DNA from 4 places in the Kitasatospora sp. NPDC091276 genome. Region 2 is predicted to be linked to each of the others. Evidence: riboswitches for the same ligand, from Rfam matches in the RefSeq annotation. Region 2 holds a riboswitch; each other region holds the start of a gene.
What was found. Region 2 has a riboswitch for cyclic di-AMP ahead of AB0O19_RS02000 (transglycosylase family protein). Riboswitches for the same ligand answer to the same signal wherever they lie in the genome.
Positions count from the first base shown of each region.

Region 1 (3,242 bases), on a different contig from region 2:
GCCGCGGTACTCGGCGCCGGCCACGGTGGCGAGGTCGCCGCGCAGTTGGTTGAGCTGGTCCTGGGCGACGGCGATCTCGCCCTGGAGGACGGTCGTCTCGCCCTGGAGCCGCTGCTGCGCCTCCTGGGCGGCGTTGTACTTCTCCGACGCCTGCTCGGCCTCGCCGTAGAGCTGCTCCACCTGCGCCTTGACGTCCTTGCGGGTGGGCGTGTCCGGCGTGGCGGGGGCGGCCTGGGCACTGCCGCCCGTCGTCACACCCAGGGCGGTGGCGGCGGCTGCGGTCAGCACCAGCGCACGGGCGAGCAGTTGGGAACGACGGTGCACGGGCATGGCGGCAGCGGCTCCGATCCGGCGGTGGGGCCCCGCCGCCGCCCCAACGCGGGCGGCCCTGGAAGCGGAGTCCGGTGGCAGACGTTAGCGAGTCCGGGCAACCGAGTCCAAACCCCCGCCAACCCGAATATTTGACCCGCAATCGGACATCAGTCCGAGGCGCCGGAAAAGCCGCAGGCCCGGCCTTCCGCGGTGGAAGGCCGGGCCCGGGAGGGCCTGAGCGGGGATCAGACCCGCACGATGGAGGTCAGCGGCATGTTGCCGACGGCCTCGTAGCGGACCGACGCGCCCGGCTTGGGCGCGTGCAGCACCTGGCCGTTGCCCGCGTAGATGCCGACGTGGTGGGCGTCCCCGTAGAAGATCAGCAGGTCGCCGGGCTGGGCCTGGGAGAGGTCGGTGCCGATCCGGGTACCGGCGTGGGCCTGCTCCTGCGAGGTGCGCGGCAGCGAGACGTCGACCTGGTTGAACGCCCAGACCATCAGGCCCGAGCAGTCGAAGGAGCCGGGGCCGGAGGCGCCGTAGACGTACGGGCTGCCGATCTTGGAGGCGGCGATGGACAGCGCCGCGGCGCCGCGCGAGCTGCCGGCGCTCGGCTTGGTGACCGGCGCGGCGGGGGCCTGCGACGCGCTCAGGTCGGTGCGGCTGTTGTCGCGGGAGGAGCGGTCGGCGGCCTGCTGGGCCGCCGCCTGCTGCTGGGCGGCCTTCGCCGCGGCGTCGGCCTTCGCCTTGGCCTCGGCGGCGGCCTTCTCCTCGGCCGCGCGGATCGCCTGGCGCTCCTGCTCGGACAGGGTGTTGAAGAGGTCCTGCGCGGCCTTGAGCTTGCCCTGGACCTCGTCCTTGGCGCTCTTCAGCTGCTGGGTGGTGGTCTCCATCTCGGCGAGCTTGCCCTGGGCCTCGGAGCGCACCTGGTCGAGCTTGCGCTGCTCGTCCTGGAGCTGCTTGAGCTGGCCCTTCTGGGTGCCGCCGGCCTGGTTCAGCGTGTCGGCCTGGCTCAGGAAGGTGTCCGGGCTGGCGGAGAACATCAGCTGGACGGTCTGGGATATGCCGCCGTTGCGGTACTGCTCGCCGGCGATCTCGGCCAGGCCGCCCTGGAGGTCGGTCACCTGTCCCTGCTGCCGCGCCACCTGGTCCTGCAGGTCGGTGACCTGCTTCTGCAGCTGCTGCTGCTTCTCCTGGGCGGCGTTGAGCTTCTCGGTCGCGACCTCGGCCTGCTCGTTGAGCTGGTCGACCTGCTCCTTGACCTGGTCCTTGGTCGGCTGCGGGTCGGCGTGGGCGCCGGACTGCGCGGACAGCGCGACGGCCGCCGCGGCGAAGCCGGTCAGGATCGAGACCCGGGTGCGACTGGCGGGCTTGGGACGACGATGGGACGCCACGAAGGCGGACTCCTTCTTCCTACGCCGTCTACCGGGTGAGCTGACGGGTTCGGGCCGGAAGCGTGCCCTACGACGCCTCACGGCCGTTCCACCGGCCGACCTGGCGCCGATTCACCCCGGAGGAACGTGGTTCCCCGGCTCCGTTCGACAGCACCCCCGACTGCTGGGCTCCCCGTCGGGCAGGCACTGGGCCCGCCCCGCTGCGTCACGAACTCGACGGAAACCACCGCCGTCACCCTGGCTGGGCGATCGGGAGTGCGGTGGTTCGGGGCACGACCCTAGTAACTGAACCGTGATCCGTTCAAATCCTTGTCAGAAAAAAGACGGAAGAAGACCAAAGTTCTTTTGTGAATATGACACATAGTGATCACCGCCGTACGCAAAGCTGATCACTCTTCACCGGGGACTCGCGCTGCGGACAAAACCCGAACGCCACCCCCGGTCGGAGGGTGGCGTGGATCACAGGCCCGGACGGGGCCCTCCGGGCGTGTCGGGCCGTCAGACCCGGCGGATCGTGTTGATCGGCATCGCGTCGACCTTCATCACCTTCACCACGTCGCCGGTGTGCGGCGCGTGCACCACCATGCCGTTGCCGATGTACATCCCGACGTGGTGCCGGTCGGCGCCGTAGATGACCAGGTCGCCCGGCTGGGCCTGGTCCAGCGAGACCTTGGTGCCGACGTTGCCCTGCTCCTGCGAGGTGCGCGGCAGCGAGACGCCGGCCTGGCCGTACGCCCAGACCATCAGGCCCGAGCAGTCGAAGGTGGTCGAGCCGGTGGCGCCCCACACGTACGGCGAGCCCTGCTTGCTCATCGCCTTGGCCACGGCCACGCCCGCGTAGCCGCCGGCCTGCGGAAGGCTGCCGAGGTCGGCACGGTCGCTGCCGCGCGAGGCGCGGTCGTCCTGCTGCTGCTGGGCCCGCAGCGCGGCGCGGTCGGAGGCGCTGAGCGAGTTCAGCAGGTCCTGCGCGGCCTTCAGCTTCTGGTTGACGTCCGTCTTGGCCTGGTTCAGGTCCTTGGTGGTGGAGTCGAGCGAGGCCAGGACGGCGGCGGCCTCGGACTTCTCCTGGTCCAGCCGACGCTGCTGGTCCAGCAGGCCCTTGAGCGCCTCGGACTCGCTGGCGCTGGCCTGCTGGGCGCTGGACGCCTTCTCCAGGTAGCCCGACGGGTCCGAGGAGAGCATCAGCTGGACGGACGGGTCGATGCCGCCGGTGCGGTACTGCTCGCCCGCCACGCCGGCCAGGCCGGTCTGCAGCTGAGTCATCTCGTCCTGGCTGCGGGCCACCTTGTCCTGCAGCTGGTCGGACTGCTTGCGGAGCTGGTCGGCCCGCTCCTTGGCGCCGTTGTACTTCTCCGCCGCCTGCTCCTGGTCCTGCTGGAGCTGGTCGATCTGCGCCTTGACGTCGCTCTTGCTCGGCTGGGGCGCGGCGTGCGCGGCGACCTGCGCGGAGAGGGCGACCGCGGTCGCCGCGGCAGCGGTGAGCACGGAGACCCGGGCGCGGCTCGGCTGCTTGGGACGGCGGTGGGAGGCCAAGGGAAT
Region 1 covers NZ_JBFBFU010000006.1:9,995-13,236, reverse strand. Annotated here, with positions in the region: gene AB0O19_RS09260 (NlpC/P60 family protein) at 1-330, opposite strand, end outside; gene AB0O19_RS09255 (NlpC/P60 family protein) at 558-1,703, opposite strand; cyclic di-AMP (ydaO/yuaA leader) riboswitch at 1,714-1,863, opposite strand; gene AB0O19_RS09250 (NlpC/P60 family protein) at 2,202-3,236, opposite strand.
Region 1: it holds a riboswitch for cyclic di-AMP, as region 2 does, so the genes downstream of both, AB0O19_RS09255 (NlpC/P60 family protein) here and AB0O19_RS02000 (transglycosylase family protein) in region 2, are expected to answer to the same signal.

Region 2 (3,242 bases):
ACGCGATGATAGCTGCTGTGCACGTGCATCAGCACGGGACATTGCAGGTGCACGAGGCCTTTCACCGGCAGTTCTGAACTCTTCACGGACCCTTCTCCTGACGGTACGTAAACGGACATAGCCGAGTGAATCGCCAGATTCTCGATAACCGGCCGTGAGCGGCTCCCCGCTGAATGTTGATCTTCAGGCGCCCGGAGTCGCGCCTTCGTGACCCTCCGTCAGGCGACCTCCTGGCTGTGAGACATCTCACGCGCCACAGAAGCAACTCGACGCCCCGTCGGACACGTCAGGGCAACCAGCGGTGATCGCTCGAAGGCTGGGTGAGATATGTCCGGATTGCGGGCAAACCGCCCGGACGGACACGACGGGAGCGCGGCGCACCCGCCATGACCACGTGAAACTCGAACGGCAGCCGAATGCAGGCCTGACGGGCCGATGTCCTACGATCTCCGGCATGAGCACCGCAGCCATCCCGGGCGCGCCACTGCCCGTCCGCACTCCAGGCTCCCGTGCGCGGGGGCGCCACCGTCGCCCCGAGCGCCCCGAGATCCCGGCCGGATCCCCGGCCCTGGTGCTCGCCGTGCCCGCGACCGCCGGGCCCGAGTCCCGCTCGGTCGTCGAGGAGCTGCTGTCGATCGTCCGCAGCGAGCAGAGCGGCATCCAGACCGCCGTCGGCTACCTCCCGGGCGAAGCCGCCCAGGGCGCCGACAGCGACGACCGCACCGTCGCCGAACTGCTGGCCATGGCCGCCGAGGCCGGCCTGCCCGCGCCGGTCCTGGTGCCGCTGGTACCCGGCCCGCACGGATTCCTGACCGAACTCCACGCCCTCGCCGCCGAGTACGGAGCCCCCGTCACCGACGTGCTCGGCCCGCACCCGCTGCTCGCCGAGGCCGTGCACGTGCGCCTGTCCGAGGCCGGCCTGGCGCGTGCCGACCGGGCCCGGCTGTTCGCCATCGCGACCGCCGCGGACGGCGTCGTGCTGACCACCGTCGGCGGCGAGGAGGCCGCCGCCGCGGCCGGCATCACCGGTGTCCTGCTGGCGGCCCGGCTGGCCGTCCCGGTCGTGCCCGCCGCGCTCGACGTGCCGGGCTCGGTCGCCGCGGCCGTCAACCACCTCAAGGAGACCGGCTCCCAGCGCCCGGCGCTGGCCCCGCTGGTGATCGGGCCGGAGGCCGACTCCGAGCTGCTCGCCACGGCCGCCGAGGAGACCGGCTGCCCGTCCGCGGCTCCGCTGGGCGCCTACCCCACGGTCGGCCAGCTGATCGCCTCCACCTACCTGGCCGCGCTGCCGGCGCCCTCCCCCGAGGCCCTGGCGCAGGCCGAGGCCGAGGCGGCGGAGGCCGCCGAGGGCACCCACGCCGACCACTCCGGCCGGGGCGGTCACGCCGCTCACGCCGCCGCCGAGGAGTCGGCCGGCCAGCAGTAGCGGTCACCGCACGCGGGAAGGGCCCGGAACGGCTACGTTCCGGGCCCTTCCCGCTTGTCCCGTAAGGGAGTTAAAGAACGAATAGGTGCGATGTCCGTTCTGTCCATATTTGTTCACCATCGCTCGACACATCCCCCGACGACCACAGTGCGGACACGCCGCCCTCCCGACGGACGGGCCCCCGGGCGACCCGACCCACCGTCACCCGCCTCCTGAAGCGCAGACAGTTGCGCGCACCCTTCGCGGGGTTGCCGGAAATCGGTCATTTCCGATCATGAAAAGCGAGGGGAACGACCGTTCTCGCCAAACTGTGATGCGCGTCACAGGTGTTTGCAGTTTGAACTTAAGTCTGCTTAACGTGCTCCCCGTTCGTGGCCACACGAACCCAGTTCATCCGCGACGCCGAGTCCTGCCGTCGGATGTCCTGGCAACGCGAAAACGCACCACGGCAGGAGCGGGGGACCCACAGGTAAGTCGCCCCGGACCGTTCCCCGGAACGATCCAGGGCTAGGGGTGAAGCCGCGCCCACAGCGCGGCCGGGCAACTCCAGCCCGAATCCGACAGCTCACCTCGCAGGCGTGGGAGAGGACTGCGTCTTCATGCTGCCCACCAACGGCACCCGTCTGTCCAGTCGTACCCGACGCGTGATCGCCGCCGTCGGCGTCGCGGGCGTCGGCCTCACCATCCCCTGCCTCACCTCCGGCACCGCCTCCGCCGCCTCCGTCGCCACCTGGGACAAGGTCGCCCAGTGCGAGAGCACCGGCAACTGGAGCATCAACACCGGCAACGGCTTCTACGGCGGACTGCAGTTCACCTCCAGCACCTGGGCCGCCTTCGGCGGCACCGCCTACGCCCCCCAGGCCAACCAGGCCACCAAGGACCAGCAGATCGCCGTCGCCGAGAAGGTCCTCGCCTCGCAGGGCCCCGGCGCCTGGCCCGTGTGCTCGGTCCAGGCCGGCCTGACCAAGGGCGGCGCCCCGGCCGCCGTCGACACCTCGGCCGGTTCGACCGCCGGCTCGGCTGCCGGTTCGACCGCCACCAAGCCCGCCGCGAAGCCGGCCGCCCCGGCCGCGAAGCCCGCGCAGACCCCGGCCCCGGCCGCGAAGCCCGCCAAGCCGGCCGCACCGGCCCAGGACCAGGCGCAGGCCCCCGCCGACTCCACCAACGGCACCTCGGCCCAGAAGGGCCAGAGCCAGGCCCAGAACAGCGCCCAGCCCCAGGCCGACGACTACACCGTCGCCTCCGGCGACTGGCTGTCCTCGATCGCCGACAAGCACAACCTCCAGGGCGGCTGGCAGCGGCTGTACGAACTCAACCGCGGCACCCTGACCGAGGGTCCGGACAGCATCTACCCGGGCCAGCGCCTCTCGTTCAAGGACGGCGGCCAGGCCCAGCAGTCGGCTCAGGCCGACCGGTCCGGCTCCGGCTCGTCGGCCACGTCCGGCTCGGACTTCACCTGGTTCGACCGCTCGCAGAAGTCCGGCCAGACCTCCAACGGCGCTGCCGCGAACGCCAAGCCGGCCGCCCAGCCCCAGGCCCAGGCCACCAAGCCGGCCGCCCAGGCTCAGACCCCGGCTCAGACCCCGGCCGCCACCGGCAGCATGGCCGCCGCGGTCTCCTTCGCCCAGTCGAAGGTCGGCCAGGCGTACATCTACGGCGGCACCGGCAACGGCGGCTGGGACTGCTCCGGCCTGACCCAGGCCGCGCTGCGCGCCGCGGGCGTCTCCGTCCCGCGCGTCGCCGCCGACCAGGCCGCCGCCAGCACCCGCGTCTCGCTGGACAGCCTGCAGGCGGGCGACCTGCTGTTCTGGTCCAA
Region 2 covers NZ_JBFBFU010000001.1:466,881-470,122, reverse strand. Annotated here, with positions in the region: gene AB0O19_RS02005 (hypothetical protein) at 455-1,426, shown strand; cyclic di-AMP (ydaO/yuaA leader) riboswitch at 1,856-2,018, shown strand; gene AB0O19_RS02000 (transglycosylase family protein) at 2,005-3,242, shown strand, end outside.

Region 3 (3,242 bases), 200 kb from region 2:
GGCCCCGGGACAGGGTGGACGACGATGACGTACAGGCGTTCGACAATGCGGGGCGGGTCCGGGCAGGGCAGGTCCGGGCAGGCCAGCAGGCTCTGCGGATTCCGCGCGGCCTCGCTCGTCGCCGCGATGGCGGCCGGCTGTTCGGTGGCGACGCTTACCGCCGGCCCGTCCTGGGCGCTGCGGCGGCCCGATCCCCGGCCGGCGGTGGACACGGCAGCCACCACGGCGTCCCGCTCCGATCTGGAGATGGTCCGGCTCGACCCGGACGCCGCCCCGCCCGGCGGCACCACCACCGTCCACGCCTTCATCGCCAACCGAGGCCCGGACACCACCGCCGCACCGTTCACCGTGCTGGTGACGCTGCCTCCCGGGGTCTCCCCGGAGGGCCCGTACTTCCCCGAGGACTGCGAGGTGCGGCTCAACGGCCGGCAGGTGCGCTGTGCCTTCCCGGCCGGACTGCCCCCGCTGCGCAGCGCGACCGCGCTGGTGCCGGTGCGCCTCTCCCCGGACCTGCGGATCGGCAAGCTCACCGGCGGCTCGGTCGCGGTGCGCGGCGCGGACGACCCGGACGAGGGGAACAACCGGCAGCCGTTCGACATCACGGTGGTCGAGACGGCTCCCGGTTCCTGACCCGGAAGCCCCGAAGGCCCTACCGGTACACGCGGACGTAGTCGGCGGCGAAGGTGATCGGGGCGGTGCCCTGCGGCGCCGGGTGGTACTTCCCCGCGCCGACCGACAGGTTGAGGATCAGGTACGCCGACCAGTTGGCGCCGACACCCTTGCCGTCCGAGAACACCTTGGCGCCGTTGACGTACCAGTCCACCGAGGTGGCGCCGTAATAGGTGCCGATGGTCACCCACTGGTCTTTCGCGACGGCGCCGGCGTCGGTGTAGTACTTGGGGTTGCCGGGGTTGACGTGGTTGGTCAGCTCCAGCAGGTTCGGGTTGTCGGGGTGGTACTCGAAGGAGTCGACCTCCCCGTTGCCGTTCTTCCAGGTCCAGAAGGCCGGCCAGGCGCCGGAGCCGGACGGCAGCTTGACCCGGGTCTCGGCGTAGTCGCCGGTCCTGACCTGGAAGCCCTCGCTGGAGCCCTCGGTGGTCAGGAAGCCGGTGTTCCAGGCCTGCTTGCCGTTCTCCAGCGTGGTGGTGCCGGGCGCGGCGGTGAAGGTGGCAACCCCGTTCGCGACGCTGACGTTGTTCTTGTTCAGCAGGTCGAGCTTGTTGTCGTCCGGGTTGTGGTTGCCGTACTTGTACGCGGTGCTCTTGTCGCCGACCCAGCGCGAGCCCCAGCTGATCGGGCCGTTGAACTCGTCGGACCAGGTCAGCGACTTGCCGGCGACCGGGGATGCGGGGGTGCCGGCCGACGGGCTGGCGGTGGCGCTCGGGCTCGGGATGCTCGGGCTGCTCGGGCTACTCGGGCTACTCGTCGGGGTCGGCTTCGCGGTGGGGGTCGCCGTCGCGGTGGGGGTCGGGGTCGCCGTCGGGGTCGGGGCGGGAGTCGGCTTCGTGGTGGGCGCCGGGGTCGGGGGCGGAGTCGGCGCCGGAGTGCTGGAGACCACCAGCTGCTGCGAGGCCAGGTTGTGCCAGGCCCCGCCGAGGTCCTGCCAGAAGCCGAACTGGGTGTACGTCCCGGCCGGCAGGGCGCGTGCGCCGCTGGTGAAGGACAGGCCGCTCGGGCAGATCTGCACGTTGGAGGCGTTGCCCGGGAAGTCGAGGTTCGCACCGCCCGCGTTCCGGACGCCCACGCCGACGGTCTTCGCGGTGAAGCAGGCCGAGGAGTGGAGGGTCAGCGAGGCGGTGGCGGCCTGGTTGGCGACCATGGTCGCCGGGGCGAGCCGGTCCTGGGTGACGGTCGGGGCGGTGGCGGCCTGGGCGCCGGAGACGGCCGGCAGGCCGAGCAGTCCGGCGCCGGTGACGGCGAGCGCTCCGGTGACGGCGAGGGTGGCGTTGCGGCCCCGGTGGGAGGGGCGGGCGTGGCGCGGCGCGCGGCGCCGGGCAGGCTGGTGCATGGCAGTGTCCTCTGCGACGCCTGCGAGGTGAGCTGTCGGATTCGGGCTGAGGCAGCCCGGCCGCCGGTGGAAGCGGCTTCACCCCTAGCCACGGCCCGCACGCGGGAGCGTACGGGCCGGGCGCTGACCTTGGTTCCCCCGCTCCCGTCCGCTGTGGTGCTCGGTTGCCGGCCGGCGGGTGGACAGGACTCGGCGTCCCGGCGGCGGGGGTCCGCGAGGGCGGACGACGGTTGCAGGCTAGGCGGGCCGTCCGTGAACGGACAACCTGCCCGGGCCGGTTGTCGCACAGGTCACAGTGGTGTCGATCAACGACGCTGCGTGGTGGATCAGTTGGGACGGATCAGCGGAGCCGTCGAGCTGCCGAACGACGGATCGGCGAATCGACGGGTCACGGGTCCACGGGTCACGGGTCCACGGGTCCACGGGTCCACGGGTCAAGCGAGCCAGTTGTCGACCTGGCTCTCGGCCTCCGGCGCCCAGGCGAGTTCCAGGTGGTTGAGGCCGGTGAGCAGCCGGGTGCCGCCGATCGTCGCGATGCCGGTGGTGTCCAGGGCGCTCGCGGTGAACACGATGCCGTCGCTGGGCCCCCGGTTCTCGTTGAGCACGCCCGGGATGTCGGCGGACCCGCCCGCGAGCAGATAGGTGCGCACCGACGCGGGGACGCCCGCCTGTTGCAGCGGCGCGATCAGCGAACCGGCGTCGATCGCCGCCTGGATGCCCTGGCCGGAGGTGTAGAAGCCCTGGCCGCCGTAGTAGGTGGTCCACCAGTCCTGGGCGGTGCCGTCCACCCCGTACCGGCCGTCCCAGCGGGCGAGCAGCTGGCGCTGGCCCGGGTAGCAGTCGTAACCGCCGGTGGGCAGCACGCCGAGGCAGGGCTGCGCCGTGTAGGTGCCGTAGCAGGTCATGTAGAGGTGCGGGGACGGCGCGTTGGCGGTGCCGCCGCAGGCCGGCCAGCTCGCGAGGTCGAACGACCAGCCGTGCGCGTACACGTAGTCGAGCCCGCCGTTCGGGCCCCCGAGGGTGATCAGGCGGCGCACGTCGCCCGCGTAGGCCCGCCCCCAGGACGGGCGCACCGAGGACACGTACGCCCGGGCGGCGACCTCGCCCTTGCTCCAGGCCACCACGTCCACCTGGGGGACGCCGAGGCGGGCCCGGATCAGCGCGACGGCGTCGCCGACGGCCTGCGCCTGGAGCAGGTTGTCGCCCTGCTTGTGGGCGAAGCCGATGGCGAACA
Region 3 covers NZ_JBFBFU010000001.1:264,043-267,284, reverse strand. Annotated here, with positions in the region: gene AB0O19_RS01155 (hypothetical protein) at 25-630, shown strand; gene AB0O19_RS01150 (glycoside hydrolase family 16 protein) at 650-2,008, opposite strand; cyclic di-AMP (ydaO/yuaA leader) riboswitch at 2,011-2,177, opposite strand; gene AB0O19_RS01145 (lipase) at 2,443-3,242, opposite strand, start outside.
Region 3: it holds a riboswitch for cyclic di-AMP, as region 2 does, so the genes downstream of both, AB0O19_RS01150 (glycoside hydrolase family 16 protein) here and AB0O19_RS02000 (transglycosylase family protein) in region 2, are expected to answer to the same signal.

Region 4 (3,242 bases), on a different contig from region 2:
TGCGGAAGGCGGAGTCCACCGCGGACGGCACCCGGTAGGCGTCGCCGCTCAGCCCGGCGAGCGAGGGCAGCGCGGCGACCGCGAGCAGCCCGGCCGCGCGGGCGGCGGCGTTGTTGACGCCGCTGGCGATGCCCGCGTGCCGGACCTCGACGGCGGCCAGCACCGTCGCCGTCAGCGGCGCGACCAGCAGGGTCATCCCGCAGCCCAGCACCGTGACGGCGGGCAGCACGTCCGCCCAGTAGGAGGAGCCGGGGCCGGTGCGCAGCATCAGCAGCACCCCGGCGGCGCACAGCAGCGGACCGACGGTGAGCGGGATCCGGGGGCCGATCCGCTTGCCCAGCCGCCCGGCGCGTGCCGACAGGGTCAGCATCAGCACGGTGATCGGGACCAGGGCGAGGCCGGAGACCAGCGGGGAGAAGCCGGAGACGATCTGCAACTGCACCACCAGCAGGAAGAACACCCCGCTGAACGCCGCGTAGACGCAGAGGGTGACCAGGTTGACGGCGGTGAACAGCCGGGAGGAGAAGAGGCCGAGCGGCAGCATCGGCTCGGCGGCGCGGCGCTCGACCGCGATGAAGGCCGCGCCGAGCAGCAGGCCGATCGCGCCGGTGAGCCAGACCGCGGGGGACAGGCCCTCCCCGGCGGCGGTCAGCGCGTAGGTGATCGCGCCGAGGGCGAGCGCGGCGAGCAGCGCGCCGGGGACGTCGAAGCGGCCGACGGCGCTCTCGTTCCGGCTCTCGGGGACGAACCGGGAGGTGACCGCGACCACGGCGGCCGCGAGCGGAAGGTTCAGCAGGAAGATCCACCGCCAGCCGGGGCCGTCCACCAGCCAGCCGCCGAGGAAGGGGCCGACCGCGGCCGACACCCCGCCGAGGCCCGACCACAGGCCGACCGCCGCCGAGCGGTCGTCCGGGTGGAAGACGGCTTGCAGCATGGCGAGCGAACCGGGGGTGAGCAGCGCCCCGCCGATGCCCTGGACGGCGCGGGCGGCGATCAGCACGTGGATGGTGGGGGCGGCGGCGCAGGCCGCGGAGGCGGCGGCGAACCAGAGCACGCCGATCAGGAAGACCCGGCGCCGGCCGTACCGGTCGCCGAGCGCGCCGCCGAGCAGGATCAGTCCGGCCAGGGTGAGCAGGTAGGCGTTGAGCGTCCACTGCAGGGACGCGAGGGAGGCGCCGAGATCGGTGCCGATGCGGGGCAGCGCGACGTTCACCACGGTGCCGTCGAGCATCGCCATGCTGGAGCCGAGCACCGTCGCGAGGAGGACCCAGCGTCCCCGCGAGGTGCCCAGGCGCAGTGTTCCTGCTTCGGAGGTGGCCACGGGCCGATCCTGCGCCCGTGGGGCGTACGTGACAAGGGTCACCGGGTGGCGTGTCGGTGGGTGCGCGGTGCGTGAGCGGGCGGGTGCGCAGCGGTGGCGGAATCGGCGCAGCGTCGTGGATCAGTGGCGCCGGGTGAATGGATTGTGCACGTACGGTGCGGCCGATCATTCGGAGGGTCACCGCAGCTCGGGGGGTTGTCGGCGGTTCAAGTGATCGACATTGCTTCACCCGAACGGATGGGTTTTAGTTCAGCGACCGCCCGGCCAGTCCGGACGGATCCACCGGGTGGAACGCCGAATCCTGCCGCTGCCCGGTGGCTCGCACCGAACTCTGTACGGCAGGAGCGGGGGACCCACAGGTAAGTCGCCGGACCGGAAACGGCACGCTTTCGCGTACCCGGATCCAGGGCCGGCTAGGGGTGAAGCCGCATGTGCGGCCGGGCAACTCCAGCCCGAACCCGACAGCTCACCTCGCAGGCGTCGGAGAGGAAAATTCCATGCCTGCACAGGCTCGTCGTATCGCCCTGCCCCGCGCCGCCCGCATCGGGATCGCCACCGCCGTCACCGGTGTCTCCTTCGCCCTGCCGCTCGTCACCGCGATGAGCGCCCAGGCCCACCCCGCGCCGGCCGCCGCGGTCACCGCCGCCCCGGCCGCCGCTCCCGCCGACCAGGCCCAGGCCTCGTCGCAGGAGAGCTACCGCGTCGTCAGCGGTGACACCCTGTCCCGGATCGCCGACGCCCAGCACGTCGACGGCGGCTGGCAGGCGCTGTACGACCACAACCGCGAGGTCGTCGGCGGCAACCCGGACCTGATCTTCCCCGGTCAGCGGCTCGTGATCGCCGGCCAGGCCGCCCCGGCCAAGCCCGCTGCCCCGGCGAAGCCCGCCCAGCCGTCCGCCCAGGACGCCGCGCCGGCCACCACCGCCGCCAAGCCGCAGGCCCAGCTGGAGGTCCGGACCGAGGCGGCCAAGCCGTCCGCCCAGCTCCAGACCCAGCTGCAGACCGCCGCGCCGTCCGCCACGGTCAGCACCGTCCCGGTCGCCGCCGCCTCCGCCTTCGTCGCCCCGCTGGCCAGCCCGAAGCTGGGCACCGCCTACGGCGTGGCCGGCTCGATGTGGGCCTCCGGCCACCACACCGGCCAGGACTTCGTCGCCTCCACCGGCACCCCGCTGCGCGCCGTCGGCAACGGCGTCGTGGTGAAGGCCGGCAACGGCGGCGCCTACGGCAACGAGGTCGAGATCAAGCTCGCCGACGGCCACTACGCCGAGTACGCGCACCTCTCCTCGATCGGTGTGAAGATCGGTCAGGCCGTCAAGGCCGGACAGCAGATCGGCCTCTCCGGCGCGACCGGCAACGTGACCGGCCCGCACCTGCACTTCGAGATCCGCAACGGCTCGGAGTACGGCTCGGACATCAACCCGGTCGCCTACCTGCGGGCCCACGGCGTCGCGCTCTGACCCGTACCGGATGTACCGGATGTACCGGATCTGCCGGATGTGCCGGATGAGGAACCACCGCTGCTACGGGGCGAATCGACCGCCCGGGATGGTCATGTCGGGTGACCGCTCGACCGGGTGATCGCCGCAGCAGTGGACATGGGCGCGGGACACGCCCAGGCCGGCCCGGCTCGCGAGACTTCTCTCGCGAGCCGGGCCGGCCGCTGTCGTTTCCGGGCCTTGGTGGGTGCCCCCAAGGCGAATTGACGATGTGTCAGATATGTGGGCTGGTGGGCCGGTTCAGAGCCGGTGGGCGGGCAGCCCGTGCTGGGCGGCGGTCAGCAGCTCGTGCATCCGCTGCCCGAAGTCCTCGGTGTCGGCGGCCGGTTCGGGGAAGACCAGGCGGACGTCGCGGTGGCCGTGCGGGTGGTCCAGGCGCAGGACCAGGCCGTGGCGGTCCAGGGCGAGCGGGCGGACCTCCGGGT
Region 4 covers NZ_JBFBFU010000014.1:36,053-39,294, forward strand. Annotated here, with positions in the region: gene AB0O19_RS19145 (MFS transporter) at 1-1,321, opposite strand, end outside; cyclic di-AMP (ydaO/yuaA leader) riboswitch at 1,634-1,816, shown strand; gene AB0O19_RS19150 (LysM peptidoglycan-binding domain-containing M23 family metallopeptidase) at 1,819-2,778, shown strand; gene AB0O19_RS19155 (DUF2470 domain-containing protein) at 3,058-3,242, opposite strand, start outside.
Region 4: it holds a riboswitch for cyclic di-AMP, as region 2 does, so the genes downstream of both, AB0O19_RS19150 (LysM peptidoglycan-binding domain-containing M23 family metallopeptidase) here and AB0O19_RS02000 (transglycosylase family protein) in region 2, are expected to answer to the same signal.